DNA from 3 places in the Microbacterium sp. bgisy189 genome. Region 1 is predicted to be linked to each of the others. Evidence: riboswitches for the same ligand, from Rfam matches in the RefSeq annotation. Region 1 holds a riboswitch; each other region holds the start of a gene.
What was found. A riboswitch is a leader RNA that binds a small molecule or an ion and turns the genes downstream of it on or off. The one in region 1 is predicted to bind thiamine pyrophosphate.
Positions count from the first base shown of each region.

Region 1 (5,784 bases):
GCACGCTCGACCGCGTGCTCGGCGAGGGCGTGCACACGCCGTTCGAGCGGCAGGCCGCCTGGTGTGAAGCGTTCTGGCAGCGTTCCGACGTGCAGATCGGTGGTCGCGACGATCTGCAGCAGGCGACCCGCTGGTGCCTGTTCCAGCTTGCGCAGGCTGCCGCGCGCGCCGACAGCCTGGGTGTGTCCGCCAAGGGTGTGTCCGGCTCGGGCTACAGCGGGCACTACTTCTGGGACACCGAGATCTATGTCCTCCCGTTCCTCGCGTACACGACGCCGCAGTGGGCGCGCAACGCGCTGCGCATGCGGTACCTCATGCTGCCTGCCGCCCGCCGCCGCGCGGCGATGCTGAACGAGGCCGGTGCGCTGTTCCCGTGGCGCACGATCAACGGCGAGGAGGCGTCGGCCTATTACGCCGCCGGCACCGCGCAGTACCACATCAACGCCGACGTCAGCTTCGCGCTCGCGAAGTACGTGCGGGCGACGGACGACACCGAGTTCCTGTACCGGGAGGGCGTCGACATCGCCGTCGAGACCGCCCGCCTGTGGGCCACGCTCGGCTTCTGGCGCTTCACCGAGAACGGCGACCCCGAGACGTTCCACATCCACGGCGTCACCGGCCCCGACGAGTACACGACGGTCGTCAACGACAACCTCTTCACGAATGTGATGGCTCGCTTCAACCTGCGGTTCGCAGCGCGCACGGTGCGCGAGATGGCGGCGGACGCGCCCGACGAGTACGTCGCCATGCTCGACCGGCTCTCGCTCGACCCCGCTGAAGCGGATGCGTGGGATGCTGCGGCAGAGGCGATGCACATCCCGTACAGCGAGGCCCTCGGCATCCACCCCCAGGATGCGGTGTTCCTCGAGCGCGAAGTGTGGGATCTCGAGAACACGCCGCGTTCGCAGCGCCCGCTGCTGCTGAACTTCCACCCGCTGGTGATCTATCGCTACCAGGTGCTCAAGCAGGCGGACGTCGTGCTGGCGCTGTTCCTGCAGGGCAACCACTTCACGCCCATCGAGAAGCTCAACGACTTCGAGTACTACGACCCGCTGACCACGGGGGATTCGACGCTGTCGGCGGTCGTGCAGGCGATCCTCGCGGCGGAGGTGGGCTATCAGGAGCTCGCGGAGCACTACTTCGAGCAGTCGATCTTCGTCGACCTCGGCGACCTGCACCACAACGCGTCCGACGGTGTGCACGTCGCGAGTGCGGGCGGGGTGTGGACGGCGCTCGTGAGTGGTTTCGGCGGCATGCGCGACCACTACGGCGAGCTGTCGTTCGACCCGCGTCTGCCTGCCGGATGGGACTCGCTCGCCTACACGCTGCACTGGCGCGGCACCCAGCTGAAGGTATCGCTCACAGCCGACGAGCTGTCGATCGCGGCGGGTGAGGGCGAAGACGTCGAGCTCAGCGTGCGCGGCACCGCCTACACCGCGGTCGCCGGTCAGACCCTGACCGTCCCGCTCGACGGCCAGGGCCCGGTGATCGCGGGGCGTCCGACGCTCGGCATGCTCGCCGAGTCGCGTCGTGATGACGGCTCCCGCCTGTCGGCGTCGGTGCCAACGAGCACCGCGACGACGGCGATCCCGACGATCGACGACGGACTCAGCCCGGTCGAGACGGTCGCCGACGTCCGTGCGCCCGACGACCACGACTCCGGCAGGTGAGACCGCGGAGCATCACCCCGTCAGCACGTCGACGCGGTCCTGCAACGGGGCCGTGAAGAACGCCAGTTCGAGTCGCATCGATCTGGCGAAGGCGGCATCCATCCGTGCCCGACCGGCAGCCGACGACGCGCGGGCGGCGGCGTCGGCGAATTCGATCGCGCGCCGCGTGCTCACGTCGAACGCCGGATCGCCGTAGGCGTCGAGCCAGTCCGCGAAGGCGTGCCCGTCGCGGGGGATCTCGCGCCAACGCCGCCCCAGGTCCTGGTACAGCCAGAAGCAGGGCAGGACGGCGGCGAGCAGTTCGGCGTGGTCGCCGCGGGCGGCGACGGCGAGCAGGTGGTCGGTGTAGGCCGTTGTCGCGGGGGCTGCAGCCGGCAGGTCGCCGTCGATGTGGTGTGCGTGCAGCCGGTCGACCTCGGCGAGTGCGCCGCGCGCCGACTCCGCCCAGAACGCCTGTGAATCGCGGGTCGGTGCGGTCGCGGACAGCTGCGCGAGCACCCGCGAGTACTCGTGCAGGTAGAGCGCGTCTTGCGCGAGGTACCAGTCGAACGCGTCGCGGTCGAGTGTGCCCTCGCGCAAGCCGCGCACGAACCGGCAGCGGTCGGTTGCGGCGCGCACCGGTTCTGCCGCCCGCCACGCGCGGTCTGCCCACCCCGCGGCGGGCACCGCTTCGTGGAAGTGGTCGACGGGGCCGTTGCCGCCGCCGACCTCGAGCGCGTCGGCCGCGAGCAGCGCGCCGGTGAGCCAGGCCTTCGCCCGCGTCAACGCCTCGGGCCAGGCGAGCTCCTGGGCGCGCAGCACCGCCATCGCCGACGACAGCGAGCAGCCCGTGCCGTGCGTGTTGCTGGTCGCGACGCGGGTGCCGGCGACGGTGTGCACGGAGTTTGCGTCGACGACGGCATCCGGGCTCTCACCGCCAGCGAGGTGCCCGCCTTTGAGCAGTACCGTCGCGCCGGTGTCGACGGCCAGCCTGCGTGCCTGCTCCACCGCCTCGTCCCAGGTCGTCGCCCAGGTGCGATCGGTCAGCACGCCGAGCTCGGGCAGGTTCGGCGTGACGAGGTCGGCGCGTCGGCACAGCTCGCGCAGTGCCGTGACGGCTTCTTCGTCGAGCAGCCGGTCACCGCTGGTGGCGACCATGACCGGGTCCAGCACGACGATCGGCGGGTCGACGCGGTCGAGCCACTCGCGCACGGTGTCGATCAGCGGTGCCGAGTGCAGCATGCCGAGCTTGACGGCGTCGATGCGCACGTCGTCGGAGACCGCGTCGAGCTGTGCGCGCAAGAACGAGACCGGTGGCACGTGCACCTCTCGCACGCCCCGGGTGTTCTGTGCGACGAGTGCGGTCGCGACGGCCATGCCGTAGCCGCCGAGTGCGCCGATCGTCTTCAGGTCGGCCTGCAGCCCTGCACCGCCCGTCGGGTCGGTGCCGGCGATGCTGAGCACGCGTGCCCGGCTCATGCCGCCACCTCCGATCGGGCGTCGTCCCATGCCGCACGCAGCGCGGCGGCAGCCCCACGCGGATCGCTCGCGCCACTGACCGCGGTGACGACGGCGACGCCGGCGGCGCCGACCGCGCGCAGCGGTGCGACATCGTCGACCCCGATGCCGCCGATCGCGACGCAGGGCAGCGTCGTCGCGGATGCCAGTCGCGCGAACCCGTCGTGGCCGAGTGGTGTCGGATGATCGGCCTTGGTCAACGTGGGGCGGATGACGCCGACGCCGAGATAGTCGATCGTGCCGGCCGGCATCGCGTCGGCGGCTGTGAGGTGCTCCGGCCGGTTCGCCGTCCAGCCGACGATCGATTCGGCACCGAGCAGTCGACGCGCCGTCAGCGGCGGCACGTCACTCTGTCCCAGGTGCACGCCGTCGACTCGCGCACCGGCGTCGCGGGCTGCGAGCGCGACATCGACGCGATCGTCGATCAGCAACAGCGCCCTGCCTGCGATCGCGAGATCGAGCCGGCGTGCCTGCTCGATCTGTTCGCGGGCCGAAGCGGTCTTCGCGCGCAATTGCACGATGCGCACCCCGCCGTCGACGGCCGCCTCGACGACCTCCACGAGCCGGTCGACCTCGAGGCGGTGATCGGTGACCAGGTGCAGGCTCGGGTCGAACGCGCTCACGAGGCCGCCCCGATCAGGCCGGCGATGCGCACGCGGTCGCCGGCGAGGTCGTCGGGCGTCAGCGCGTCGAGTGCGTCGAGGAACGCGACCGCGAACGAGCCGGGCCGGCGCGAGTGCGACGCTGCACGTTCGGATGCCGCGGCATGCACGGCGCAGGCCGCGACGGCCGCTTCGAACGGCGCAGCAACGGCCAGGAATGCGGCCGTCGTCGCGCCCAGCGTGCAGCCGCCGCCGGTCACGCGGGTCAGCAGCGCATCGCCGCCGTGGATCCACGCGTCGCGCTCGCCGTCGGTCACGAGGTCGACCTCGCCGCTGACCGCGACGGTGCCGCCGGTGCGCCGCGCGAGATCGCGCGCCGCGTTCGCCGCATCCTCGGGGCGGTCGAGCGCGTCGACGCCCCGGCCGCCCGCCGAGCGCCCCGCGAGCGCGAGGATCTCGGATGCGTTCCCCCGGATCACTGCGGGGGAATGCTCGAGCAGTTCGTGCGCGAGCGCCGTGCGCACCGGCAGCGAGCCGACCGCGACGGGGTCGAGCACCCACGGCGTGCCGACGGTGACCGCCTCGCGGGCGCCGTCGCGCTGTTCGGCGCGCGGACTGCCGAGATTGACGAGCAGGCCGTCTGCGACACGGGCGAACATGCCGGCCTCGCCGGGCAGATCGCACATCGCGGGCGATGCGCCGAGGGCGAGCAGCGCGTTCGCGGTGAAGCCGGTGACGACCGCGTTCGTGATGCACTGCACGAGCGGGTGTGCGGCACGCAGCGCATCGAGCGCCGCGCCGGGGGACGGATGGACAGGCGTGCGAACACTCATTCGCGACATCCCTTCGCTAGTACGAACTAGATCAGGTTCGACGGGTGTGGTCTCAGCCCGCCGTGCGGGCACCCCGTGTCACTGTGCTCGACCGTAGCGTCATCGCGGACGTGCGTCCAACCGCGTCGCGCATCGGCACCCCCGATGTCGGGCCCACACCATAGGCTGTTCGGGTGACCACCGCCCTGTACCGCCGCTACCGTCCGGAGACCTTCGGCGAGATGATCGGTCAGTCGCAGGTGACCGAGCCCCTGATGACGGCACTGCGCGGTGATCGGGTCGGTCATGCCTACCTGTTCTCCGGGCCCCGCGGATGCGGCAAGACGACGTCTGCGCGCATCCTGGCGCGCTGCCTCAATTGCGCCCAGGGCCCCACCGACACCCCGTGCGGGCAGTGCGACAGCTGCGTCGAACTCAGCCGCGGCGGCGGCGGATCGCTCGATGTCGTCGAGATCGACGCAGCGAGCCACAACGGCGTCGACGATGCCCGAGACCTGCGCGAGCGCGCGATCTTCGCGCCCGCGCGCGACCGCTTCAAGATCTTCATCCTCGACGAAGCGCACATGGTCACCGCGCAGGGCTTCAACGCCCTGCTCAAGCTCGTCGAAGAACCGCCCGCGCACGTCAAGTTCATCTTCGCGACGACTGAGCCCGAAAAGGTCATCGGCACGATCCGTTCGCGCACCCACCACTACCCGTTCCGGTTGGTGGCGCCGGCCGCCATGCTCGAATACGTCGAGCAGCTCTGCGGTGCCGAGGGTGTGCAGGTCGAGACCGGTGTCCTGCCGCTCGTCGTCCGCGCGGGTGGCGGATCGCCCCGTGACACGCTCTCGCTGCTCGATCAGTTGATCGCCGGGTCCGACGACTCCGCCGAGGGAACGGTCGTCCGCTACGAGCGCGCCGTCGCGTTGCTCGGCTACACGCATGGGGCGCTCCTCGACGAGGTCGTCGATGCGTTCGCGGGCGGCGACGCGGGTGCGGCGTTCGGCGCCGTCGACCGCGTCGTGCAGACCGGTCAGGACCCGCGTCGCTTCGTCGACGACCTGCTCGAGCGTCTGCGCGACCTCATCATCGTCGCGGCGACGGGCGAGGGCGCGACCGCCGTGCTGCGCGGCGTGCCCGCCGACGAACTCGAACGCATGGGCCGGCAGGCCGCCGCCTTCGGCACCGACCGGCTCTCGC
Region 1 covers NZ_JBYIPT010000001.1:234,683-240,466, forward strand. Annotated here, with positions in the region: gene AC3ENX_RS01195 (glycoside hydrolase family 65 protein) at 1-1,670, shown strand, start outside; gene thiD (bifunctional hydroxymethylpyrimidine kinase/phosphomethylpyrimidine kinase) at 1,683-3,128, opposite strand; gene thiE (thiamine phosphate synthase) at 3,125-3,790, opposite strand; gene thiM (hydroxyethylthiazole kinase) at 3,787-4,602, opposite strand; TPP riboswitch at 4,594-4,688, opposite strand; gene AC3ENX_RS01215 (DNA polymerase III subunit gamma and tau) at 4,776-5,784, shown strand, end outside.

Region 2 (5,784 bases), 170 kb from region 1:
CCGCCCGCACGGTCGGCGCCGTCCGCGCCCTCGGCGCAGACGACCTGCGCGTGTACTCGCCGTCGGGCCGCGCCGCAGCCTTCGCATCGACGCACGGGCTCGTCGCAGAGCCGTCCTTCGCGGATGCCGCGCATCAAGCCGACGTGGTCATCACCTGCACGACCGATGCCGTCGTCCACGCCGACGCGTTCGCACCCGGCCACCGCGTGCTCGTGATCGACCTGGGGCTGCCCCGCAACGTCGACGCCGAGGTCGGCGCCGTCGACGGGGTCGAACTGCTCGACCTCGAAACCATCAAGTTGCACGAGCCGCTCGCCGAGTTCGACGCGCACGCCCACGCCCGCGCGCTCGTGGGGGATGCGGCATCCGAATACGCCGCCGACATCGCCGCCGGCCCCGCCATCACGGCACTGCGCCGCGAAGTGCACGCCCTGCTCGACGCCGAGATCGCCAGGGCCCGCGCCCGTGGCGCCGGAGACGAGACCGAAGCGGCGCTGCGCCACCTCGCGGGAGTGCTGCTGCACGGCCCCTCCGTCCGCATCCGCGACCTCGCGCTGCAGGGGCGCATCGCCGAGGTCGAACAGGCCATGCGAACCCTGCACGACATCGCCGTGCCGCCGGCCGTGACCCCCGCCGTCACCCGCCCCGACGAGCGCGAACAGTCCGCCTGACCCGGCTCTTGCCAGGGGTGTTCAGGCGCGGCGGAACGTGAAGTAGCCGACGACGACGCCCCGTGTGACGACACCTTCGCCGGTGCCCCACATCTTCTGGGAGGTGGACGCCCCGGTCTGCACGAACGTGTATCCGGTGTGCTCGAGGCGCCAGCCGATCTGCTCAACGTGCGTGAGGAAGTAGCCGACGTGGTCGTCGCTGCCGATGAGGTTCTCGCTCGACCCCCACGATGACTGCGCGCCGCCCAGCCCGCTCACTTCGAACTGCAGGTGCAGCACGGTGTCGCCGCGGTCGAAGGCCTCATGGGCCTGGTGCATCATCCGATCGGCGGCGTCCTGCGCGGGCATCGTGCTCCTCTGACTCGGGACTGTGGCGGTTCAGGCCTGTTCGCGCGCCCGCAGATCCTTGCGGAGGATCTTGCCGGAGGCGGACTTCGGCACCTGGTCGATGAACTCTACCCGGCGCACCTTCTTGTGCGGCGCGACGTTGTCGGCCACGAACGCCATCACCTCGTCGGCGGTCAGCCCCGAATCGGGCACCGCAACGATGAACGCCTTCGGAATCTCCTGCTTCTCGTCGTCGAGGACGCCGATGACCGCGGCATCCATCACCTTCGGGTGCCCCAGCAGCAGCGCTTCGAGCTCAGCCGGAGCGATCTGGTAGCCCTTGTACTTGATGAGCTCCTTGAGTCGGTCGACGATCGTGTACCAGCCGCGTTCGTCGTGCGTCGCGATATCACCGGTGTGCAAGAAGCCGTCGGCGTCGATCGTCTCGGCCGTCGCATCGGGGCGGTTCAGGTAGCCGAGCATCACCTGCGGACCCTTGACCCACAGTTCGCCCGGTGCGGTCACACCGTCGTCGCCGAACTCGGTGATCTCTGCCCCCGTCTCGGTGTCGACGAGCTTGCAGATCGTGTTCGGCAGCGCGACACCGACCGAGCTCACCGGCACGTCGTCCCGCGTGTAGGGCATGGCGTGCGAGACCGGCGAGAGCTCACTCATGCCGTACCCCTGGAACATGCGCGCATGGATGCGGCTCCCCGCCAGCTCCGCCGTCTCGCCGTCGAGGGGTGCCGCGCCCGAGAACACCGAATGCACGGTCGAGATGTCGAACGTGTCGACGATGGGGTGCTTGGCGAGCGCCACCGCGATCGGGGGCGCGATGTAGAGGTACGTGCACGCGAAGGCCTGGATGTTGGTGAGGAACTGCTCCAGATCGAACCGCGGCATCGTGACCAGGCTCGCCCGTTGCCGCAGCGCCAGGTTCAACAGCACCGTCATGCCGTAGATGTGGAAGAACGGCAGCACCGCCAGCACCCGGTCGCTGCCTTTCAGGTCGATGTTCACGCGGCACTGCTCGACGTTCGCGACGAGGTTGCGGTGGTTCAGCATGACGCCCTTCGGGACGCCCGTCGTGCCCGACGAGTACGGCAGGACGGCGACGTGCGTGGCCGGGTCGAAGATCACTTCCGGTGGCGACTGCTGTTCGGTGAGCAGTTCACGCAGGTTCGGGTGTCCCTCGGCGCCGTCGAGCACGATGAGGTGGTCATCGGCGATGCCGACGGATGCCGCGGCCTCCTTGGCCTGGGGGAGCAGCGGGCTCACGGTGATGAGCCAGGTGGCGCCGGCATCCGTCAACTGCTTCGCGATCTCACCCGCCGTGTACAGCGAGTTGATCGTCGTCACGACACCGCCGACGCGCAGGATGCCGTGGAACACCGTCGCGAACGCCGGCACGTTCGGGCACAGCAGCCCGACGACCGTGCCGACCTCGGCGCCGCGCGCGGCAAGTGCCCCCGCGAAGGCGTTCACCTGGGCGCGCAGCGCACCGTAGGTCGTCTCTGCGGCCGTTGCCGGATCGATCAGTGCGACCCGTGTGAGCTCGTCATCGGTGAGCGAGCCGAACAGGAAGTCGTAGATGCCCTGGTTCGGAATCTCGACGTCAGGGAAGGGGCTGGTGAACACGGATCGTCTCCCTCGAAGATCACTCCCCGGCCTCGTCGCCGGGATTCGATCCTCTCACCGGTGGCACTCGGGATCAACCGCCGCGGGACTGGGTTTCGACCCGTGTGATCCGCGCGTCAGACCAGCGCGTGGGCTCCTGCCTGGAGGCGTGCCGCAGCGAGCGCTTCGGCCGCCGCGAGCGGCGTCGTGCCGTCGTGCTCGGCGCGGTCGAAGATCGTGCGGATCGTGTCGCCGATTCCTGCGACGCGCGCGAACACCTCATCGCGCGAACCGAGATGCTTGGCGACCAGGTCGAGGTAGATGACCCCGCCCGCGTTCACGACGAAGTCGGGGGCGTAGAGGATGCCGCGGTCTGCCAGACGCTGCGCCCCGCTGTGGGCGGCGAGCGGGTTGTTGGCCGGGCCGCACACCGCGCGCGCATCGAGCGCGTCGATCGTCTCGTCGTCGAGCACCCCGCCGATGCCGGCGGGCACGAACACCTCTGCGGGCACCGTGTGCTCGGTGCCGGGTGCGACCCACGTCGCGCCGAGCTCGGCGGCCAGGTGCAGTTTGTCGGGATTGACGTCGGTGACCGTGAGCGCGGCACCCTCCGTCGACAGGCGCACGGCGAGGCGGCTGCCGACCTGGCCGAGGCCCGAGATCGTGATGCGACGACCGGCGACGTCGGGGGAGCCGGTCACCCGCTCGAGCGTCGCGCGCAGCGACTCGTAGACGCCGAGGCTCGTCGGGCCGGCAGGCTCGCCCGAACCGCCGACGGTGTCGGGCAGGCCCACGACGTGCTCGGTGCGCTCCGAGACGACGAGCATGTCGCCCGTGGTCGAACCCACGTCTTCCGCCGTGCGGTACAGGCCGCCCATCAGCTCGACCGCGTCACCGAGGTCGAGGAAGGCGGCGCGACGGCGTTCGGCATCGAGCACCGTGCCGGGCGGCAGAGCGATGACGGACTTTCCGCCACCGGCATCCAGTCCCGCGGCCGCGTTCTTCAGCGTCATCGCGGCCGACAGTCGCAGGGCGTCGCCGAGCGCATCGCTCCAGTGCGGGTAGGTCCACAGCCGGGCGCCACCGAGGGCGGAGCCGAGGACGGACGAGTGCAGGGCGACGGTGATGAACAGGCCACTGCGCCGTCCGGTGATCACCTCCACGCGCTCGTGGGTGACATCGGGCAAGGGCAGAGCGTGGGTCATCGCGTTCTCTTTCGGCCGGCCTTGTGGGCGTGCACTCGCGGCCCGCGGCGTTGCGGGTCCATGACCATTGTGCGCCTGATCGCGTCGATTTGCGAGCAGATTCGCTGCGCGATGGCTCGCGAGATTGCGCGAACTGTCGCGAAACGGCCCTCCGGGCGACAGTTTCGGCAATCTCGGCGGCGGGGTGGATGCGGTCAGGCGAGGCCGACGTGCCCGCACGCCGCGCACCTGCGCAGATGCACCCACCAGCCGTCCACCGCGTCGCATTCGGCGCAGCCATCGCCCGAAGGCGGTGCCGTCGTGTCGAATCGTGTGTCCGTCATGTGGTCAGGCTGCCCATCCGGCGGCCACTATGCTCGGGTCCCGACACGGGGTGCCGATGCGTTCGCGCGGCGGCTGAGATCACACCCGTCGAACCTGATCTCGATCATGCGAGCGAAGGGATGTCGCCGATGAGCGTGCACCTGACCACACCGTCCACCCATACAGCCACCCCCGCCGGGCCCCCGGAAGGCCGGTCGCGACGCGCAGTCGCCGCGGCATCCATCGGGACCGTGCTGGAGTGGTACGACTTCTTCCTCTACGGCACCGCGGCAGCCCTCGTCTTTCCGACGCTGTTCTTCACGCGTGAAGAGCCGCTGACGGCGATCCTGCTGTCGTTCGCCGTCTACGCCACCGGCTTCATCGCGCGACCGATCGGCGGACTCGTCTCGGCGCACTTCGGCGACCGCATCGGCCGGCGGCGCACACTGCTCGCGACCCTCTTCGTCATGGGCACAGCGACCGCGCTCATCGGCGTGCTTCCGACCTACGAGCAGATCGGCGTCGCGGCCCCCGTGCTGCTGGTCGTGTTGCGATTCGCACAGGGCGCTGCCGCCGGCGGGGAGTGGAGCGGTGCCGCGCTGCTCGCCCTCGAGAGTGTCGGCACGCGCCGCGCCGTGGCCGGCGCGCTCGTGACGAGCGGACTCTACGTCGGGCTCATCCTGGGCAGTCTCGCGTTCACGATCGTCGCAGCCGCCGTCGGTGACGAGGGCCTGCTCGCGTGGGGATGGCGGCTGCCGTTCCTCGCCGGCGGCGCCCTGGTGCTGCTCGGACTGTACCTGCGCACACGCGTCGCCGAGACCCCCGAGTTCGACCGGGTCGTCGAAGGCGGCGACCGCGAGCGCGCGCCGCTGCGGGCCGCGCTCGTGGCGCCGCGCAACGTGTTCGCCGTGTTCCTCGTCCGGTTCGGCCAGAACGTGAGCTTCTACGTCGTCTCGGTGTTCTGCCTCGGCTACGCGACCACGGTGCTCGGCATGCCGAAGACCGTCACCCTCACGGCGCTTATGGTCGCCGCCGCCGTCGCCGCCGCGCTCTGCCCGGTGTGGGCGCTGCTGATCCGGCGCGCCGCGTGGGTCACCGGGGGAGCGCTCGCAGCGCTCGCAGTGCTCGCGGCACCGCTGTTCGTCGTGCTCGACACCCGTGACGCGACGCTCGTCGTCGCGGTGCTCACGCTCATGATCGGCATCGTCAACGCCGCTGCCGACGGCGTGCAGCCGGCCTGGCTCGCGTCGCTGTTCGACCCCGCGGTGCGTTACTCCGGCATGACGATCGGTCGCGAAGCGGCGGGAATCGTCGGCGGCGGACTCGCGCCGCTCGCGGCCACCGCGATGGTCGCGGCGACCGGCCACTGGTGGCCCGTCGCGACGCTCATGGCACTGGCGGCGCTCGTGGGCGCGGTCGGCGCGGTCATCGCGCGCCCCGTCACCCGCTGACGTCGGCTCAGACCAGCGCGAGCGCGCGGTGCACCGAGGCGACGGCACTCGAGACTTCGCCGGCGGCGGCGGCGGCACGCTTCATCGACCCGCGGCGCACGTCACCGGCGGCGAACACCCGTGGCGTCGACGTCTCGAACGGCAGCGGCTCGCGGCCCACGTGCTGCCAACGTGCGAGGGTCTGCACCTGCACATCGGTGCCGGTGCGGA
Region 2 covers NZ_JBYIPT010000001.1:408,625-414,408, forward strand. Annotated here, with positions in the region: gene AC3ENX_RS01975 (glutamyl-tRNA reductase) at 1-671, shown strand, start outside; gene AC3ENX_RS01980 (hypothetical protein) at 693-1,019, opposite strand; gene AC3ENX_RS01985 (AMP-binding protein) at 1,050-2,636, opposite strand; gene AC3ENX_RS01990 (Glu/Leu/Phe/Val dehydrogenase family protein) at 2,753-3,820, opposite strand; partial or broken gene AC3ENX_RS01995 (ubiquitin carboxyl-terminal hydrolase family protein) at 4,024-4,143, opposite strand; TPP riboswitch at 4,180-4,281, shown strand; gene AC3ENX_RS02000 (MFS transporter) at 4,273-5,574, shown strand; gene AC3ENX_RS02005 (NAD(P)/FAD-dependent oxidoreductase) at 5,582-5,784, opposite strand, start outside.
Region 2: it holds a riboswitch for thiamine pyrophosphate, as region 1 does, so the genes downstream of both, AC3ENX_RS02000 (MFS transporter) here and thiM (hydroxyethylthiazole kinase) in region 1, are expected to answer to the same signal.

Region 3 (5,784 bases), on a different contig from region 1:
CCGCCCCCGACGATGGGTTCCGGGCGCTCGCATGAGCATTCCGGCGGCCGATCTCGACGTCCCGGCGACGGTGCGGGCGCTCGCCGGCGGCGCGGCGCTCACGCCGGTGTGGCGCAACGAGCTCGGCGGCGTGACCTTTCGCGCCGACGACGGCCGGCACATCAAATACGGACCCCGCAACACCGAGACCTCGATGGCCGACGAGGCGGAACGGCTGCGGTGGGCGGGCCGGTTCACACGGGTGCCGCAGGTGCTGGATGCTGGTGCCGACGCGACCCACGAATGGCTCGTGACAGCGACCCTCGACGGACGCTCTGCGGTGGATCCGCGCTGGATCGCCGAGCCCGCCGTCGCGGTGCGCGCGGTCGGCGAAGGGCTGCGGGCGCTGCACGATGCGCTCCCCGTCGCGGACTGCCCGTTCGATTGGGGCGTACCGGGTCGCATCCGGAACGCGGCAGCCCGCGGCATCCGTGTCGACGTGCGCCGGCACGAGACGCCGCCGATCGACCGCCTCGTCGTTTGCCACGGGGATGCGTGCTGCCCCAACACGCTGGTCGGCGACGACGGCCGGTGGTCCGCCCACGTCGACCTCGGCGCGTTGGGCGTCGCCGACCGCTGGGCCGACATCGCGGTCGCGTCGATGAGCACCGAGTGGAACTACGGCCCCGGCTGGGAGGACGAGCTCATCGCCGCATACGGCGTCGAGCCCGATCGGGAGCGCCTCTCCTTCTACCGCGACCTCTGGAACGCGACATGAGCTACCCGCAGATGTTCGACGACGACGATCCGCTGCCGCGGCATCGGCACGAGCTGGCGGAAAAGGGGACGCATGTTGTCGTCGCGGCGCGCTCGAAGCGACGATACGCGTCCCCCTTTTCAGGGACCGCGGCTCCAGGGACGGCGACTCCAGGGACGGCGGCTCCGGGGACGGCGGCTCCAGGGACGGCGGCGTCAGGACCAGACGAAGCGGAACAACCCGACGGCGACGGCGGTACCGAGGGCCACGGCGACGATCGCGAGCGCGCCGACGACGGCGACGGCGTCGCGCGACGTGAGCCGTGACCGGCGAAGCCAGGTACGCTCCCCCGGCGCCCCGAACCCGCGGGCCTCCATCGCCATCGACAGTTTCGTGCCGCGACGCACGGCGAACACCAGCAGCACGAACGCCATCGAGAAAAACCTGCGCAGCGCGCCGCGATCGCCCACGCCACGCGCGCGACGTGCGAGGGTCATCGACCGCCAGTCGTCGACGAACAGCCCGAGCGTGCGGGTGCCGGCGAGCACCCCCAACACGAAGTTCGTGGGCAGGCGCACGATCTGCGCCAACGCTGCCGCGAGCTCGTTCGGGTCGACGCGACCAAACAGCAGCACGGTCGGCACCGCGAGGGCGAGCACCCGGATGCCGACGGCCACCGCAGTCGCGATCGAGGCGTCGCTGATCGTAGCCAGCCCGAACGTCCAGTACACCTCGCCGCCGGGCTTGCCGTACAGCAGCACGCTCATCCCGGCGATCGGTGCGACCAGCAGCACGGGCAGGAGTCGTCGCAGCACCGTCGACAGGCGCAGGCCCGTCAGCGGCAGGCACAGCAGTTGGAGCACGACCGCGAGGATGCCGCTGACCACGTCGATCGAGGCGAACAGCGGCAGCGACAGCAGCACGGCCAGCAGCAGTCTGGTGGCGGGGTTCACGCCGTCGAGCCACGCGGTGCGGGTGACGGCCGGCTCGGTGCGCTGCAGCACGCTCATGCTGCGACCTCCCCGGCGTGCGGCAGCGACAGCTCGATGCGGTGGCCGCCCAGATGACTCTCCACGTCGGCGTCGTGCGTGACGGCGATCACCGTGCCGCCGCCGGCGATCTGCTCCTGCAGCAGCTGCACGAGTTCGATCCACCCGCGACGGTCCTGCCCGAAGGTGGGCTCGTCGAGGACGAGGACCGGCGGCGCCGTCGCGAGCGCCGTCCCTACCGACAGCCGCCGCTTCTGGCCCCCCGAGAGGGTGAACGGATTCGCGCGCGCCAATGGTGCCAGGTGCAGGCGCTCGAGCAGCTCGTCAACGATCGCCATCCGCGCCAAGTCGAAGCCCGCAGCGCGCGGGCCGACGGCGAGCTCGTCGCGCACCGTCTTGGCCAGGAATTGGTGCTCGGGGTCTTGGAAGACCACGCCGATCCGACTGAGGAGCTCGCGTGAGGTCCACTTCGCCGGGCGACGACCCTTGCGACCGGCGAGCGCCGGCGCGGCCTCGACGACGCCGCGAAGCTCCGGCAGCAGCCCGGCGAGCGTCAGCGCGAGCGTCGACTTTCCACTGCCGTTCACGCCGGTGATGACCGTGGCGGCCCCGCTCGGCACCGCCAGGCCGAGGCGAGTCTGCACCGCATTGCGCCCGTCGCGCGAGACGGCGAGCCCGCGCGCCCGGAGCACATCGCTGCCACCGCCACCCCGCGGCAATGCCGGAAGGTCGATGGCGCGACCGGGCACCCACACACCCGCGGCGGCGAGTGCGACGCCGTGCGAGGTGAAGACCTCGGCGGGCGGGCCGTCCGCGAGCAGTCCGCCCTCGGCATCCAGCACGATGACCCGGTCCATGAGGTCGACCCACACGTCGGTGCGGTGCTCGATCACGATCAGGGTCGCACCTCGACCGGCGACTGCCCGTTCGACCGCGCGCCGGACTTCGCCGACACCGGCCGGATCGAGGTTCGCCGTCGGCTCGTCGAGCAGCAGAAGTCCCGGCTGCATCGCGAGGATGCCGGCGATCGCGAGCCGCTGCTTCTGCCCGCCGGAGAGGTGCTTCGTCGGGCGATCGCGGGGTACGTCAAGACCGACGGCGTCGAGGGCGGCAGCGACGCGGCTCGGGATCTCGCTCGGCGGGACGCCCAAGTTCTCGCAGCCGAACGCGACGTCGTCGCCGACCGTGGACAGCACGACGCCGGCGTCTGGGTCTTGCAGCACGAGGCCCACCTGCCCGCGGCAGGCATCGGGCGCCTGGCCGTCCAGGCGGATCTCGCCGGTGGTCTCCCCCTCGTCGGCGCCGCCGAGCAGGCCTGCGAGACCGGCGAGCAGCGTCGACTTGCCCGCACCCGAGGCGCCGAGCAGCAGCACACGCTCACCCGGCTCGATCGTGAAGGTCACATCGGTCACGGCCGCGGCGCGCCGGCCGGCGTAGCGCCACCCCCAGCCCGACGCCGTGACACGTGTCGGACGGTGCACGCTCAGACCTCGGTGCGGGCTTCGCGTCCGGCGGCGAAGCGACTCAGCGCGCCGGTCGCCGCCAGCGCCCGAACCAGCAGCCAGCCGACGATGCCGGCGAGCACGATGCCCGAGGCGACCGCGACGCCGAGGTAGATGAGGTTGTATTCGAGGGTCTTGAGGATGTTCGGCGTCGTTCCGTAGAACAGCTCGAGCACCACTGCGCCGAGTGCCGCGCCGACACCGGCGAGGATCGAGACCGGCAGCGTGAAGCGACGGTAGAAGAAGGCGAGGAAGACCAGTTCGGCGCCGAGCCCCTGCGCCAGGCCCGACATGATCGTGCCGACGCCCCACTGGTTGCCGAGCAGCGCTGAGACGGTCGCCGCGACGAGCTCGACGAACAGCGCCGCGCCGGGCTTGCGGATCACGAGCCCGCCCACGACGCCGCCGAGCAGCCAGATGCCGAGCGCGACGCCGCCGAGGCCCGGGGTGAGTGCATCCATCGCACCCCACCAGGCGTACCCGACGGTGTTCCAGCCCGAGAAGACCAGACCGATCGCGACACCCAGGACGCTCGCGACGATGATGTCGACGGGGCGCCACGCGAAGCGATTCGCGGTGGCAGAACGGACGGTGGTGGACGACGCGGACGCGTGCATATCTACTCCTCCCTGCGCCGGCATGACCCGGATCAGGTTCGACGGTCGAAGCGTGGTTCGCTTCCTCTCAGCCCGGCTCACCGGACTCCCGTGGTTGTCGCGTCGAGTATAGCGCCGACGGTCACGGTAGTTTTGTCGCGTGGATGATGCGCGCGACCCCGACGGCGCACCTCGCAACCCCTCGACCGGCACGACGGCGCTCGCGTGGGTGGACGAGGAACGCATCATGTCGGGCGCCCAGCCCACCGTGCCCGCTCGCGGACGCGCGCCCGACCTGCTGGCCCGTCGGCCGCGACGACGGATCCCACCCACGTTCTTCCTCGTGCCGATCGCGACGGTGCTTGTGCTGGCCTGCGCGTACACCGGCGCAGCACTGCTGTGGCCGCTGCACAACGTGCAGCCCACCGTGACGGCGGCCGAGATCGCGACCGTGGCGGCACCCGAGACCGCCGTCAGCTGGCCGGAGAACGGCAGCGCCGCGGTCGGGGTCGACGGGCTGGAGACGGTCGCGGCATCCGATGACGAGGCCGTGCCGATGGCGAGCATCACGAAGCTCGTGACCGCACTCATGGTGCTCGACGAGACGCCGCTCGAGGTTGGCGAGCAGGGTCCCGAGCGCGAGATCACGTGGGCCGATCGCTACCGCTACTGGGAGTACCTTGCGCGCGGCGAGTCGGCGCTCGACGTGCCCGTCGACGGCACCCTCACGACCTACCAGCTGCTGCAGGGCATGCTCATGGGCTCCGCGGGCAACTACGCCGAGCTGCTGACCGCCGACACCTGGCCGACGGATGCCGAGTTCTCCGCCGCCGCGACCGAGTGGCTCGACGCCAACGGCCTGAACGACATCGTCGTGGTCGACCCGAGTGGCATCAGCCAGGAGAACGTTGCGACACCTGCCGCGCTCATCGACCTCGGCGAAGCCGCCCTCGACAATCCGGTACTCGCCGAGATCGTCGCCACCGAATCGGTGGAGCTGCCCGGCGCCGGCGAGGTCGAGAACACGAACGAACTGCTCGACGACGGCGCGGTGGGGCTCAAGACCGGCACCCTGTACGGCGACTACAACCTGCTCGCGGCCCGCGACATCGACGCCACCGACGCGGTCGTCACCGTCTACGCCGTCGTGCTCGGCCAGATCGGCAACGACGCCCGCTTCGACGAAGCGGAGCGGCTGCTCGATGAGGTCGTCGCCGAAGCCGAGACCCCGGTCACCCTTCCTGCGGGAACGGTCGCCGGTTCTGTGACGACCCTCTGGGGCGACTCAGCAGACATCGTCACCACCGAAGACGTGTCGGTGCTCGCGTGGAACGGCGCGTCTGCGGCATCCACCCCTGCGCTCGACCTGGGCGAGGCGGCGGCCGATCGCGAGGACGGCGACCCGGCCGGGACCGTGTCATTCGAGGGTCCGGTGAACGCGCAGACGGCACCGCTTGCGCTCACGGCGACGATCACCGACCCCGACGGGTGGTGGCGACTCACCCACCCGCTCGAGCTGTTCGGGCTGGGGTGAGTGCCGGGGTGCAGTTGAGCGCCGGCTCCCGGCATCCTTCGAGCGCACGGTTCGGCGCGCGTTCGGGAGGGGAACGGCGTTCGGGAGGGCCGCGGCGGCGGCGATCAGCCTCCCGAGTGCAGAGTTCCTCCCGAGCGCGCGGCGCCAGGGGCTAGAAAGGCCAAATCACCGGCACGTACAGCACCGCGACGGCGAGGAACCCGACCGTGAGCGGGGCCCCGAGGCGCCAGTAGTCGCCGAAGCGGTAGCCGCCGGGCTGCATGACCATCACGTTGGCGGGCGTGGCGACCGGGGTGAGGAAGGCCGCCGCCCCGGCGACGGTGAGGGCCATCATGAACGGCTGGATGCTGACGTCCAGCGTGGCGGCGATCGCCACCGCGATGGGGGCGACCACCAGCACGGTGGCGACATTGGAGATGAACTGCCC
Region 3 covers NZ_JBYIPT010000003.1:254,709-260,492, forward strand. Annotated here, with positions in the region: gene AC3ENX_RS06475 (phosphotransferase) at 32-757, shown strand; gene AC3ENX_RS06480 (energy-coupling factor transporter transmembrane component T family protein) at 952-1,746, opposite strand; gene AC3ENX_RS06485 (ABC transporter ATP-binding protein) at 1,743-3,206, opposite strand; gene AC3ENX_RS06490 (ECF transporter S component) at 3,209-3,844, opposite strand; TPP riboswitch at 3,835-3,946, opposite strand; gene AC3ENX_RS06495 (D-alanyl-D-alanine carboxypeptidase family protein) at 3,984-5,357, shown strand; gene AC3ENX_RS06500 (SLC13 family permease) at 5,509-5,784, opposite strand, start outside.
Region 3: it holds a riboswitch for thiamine pyrophosphate, as region 1 does, so the genes downstream of both, AC3ENX_RS06490 (ECF transporter S component) here and thiM (hydroxyethylthiazole kinase) in region 1, are expected to answer to the same signal.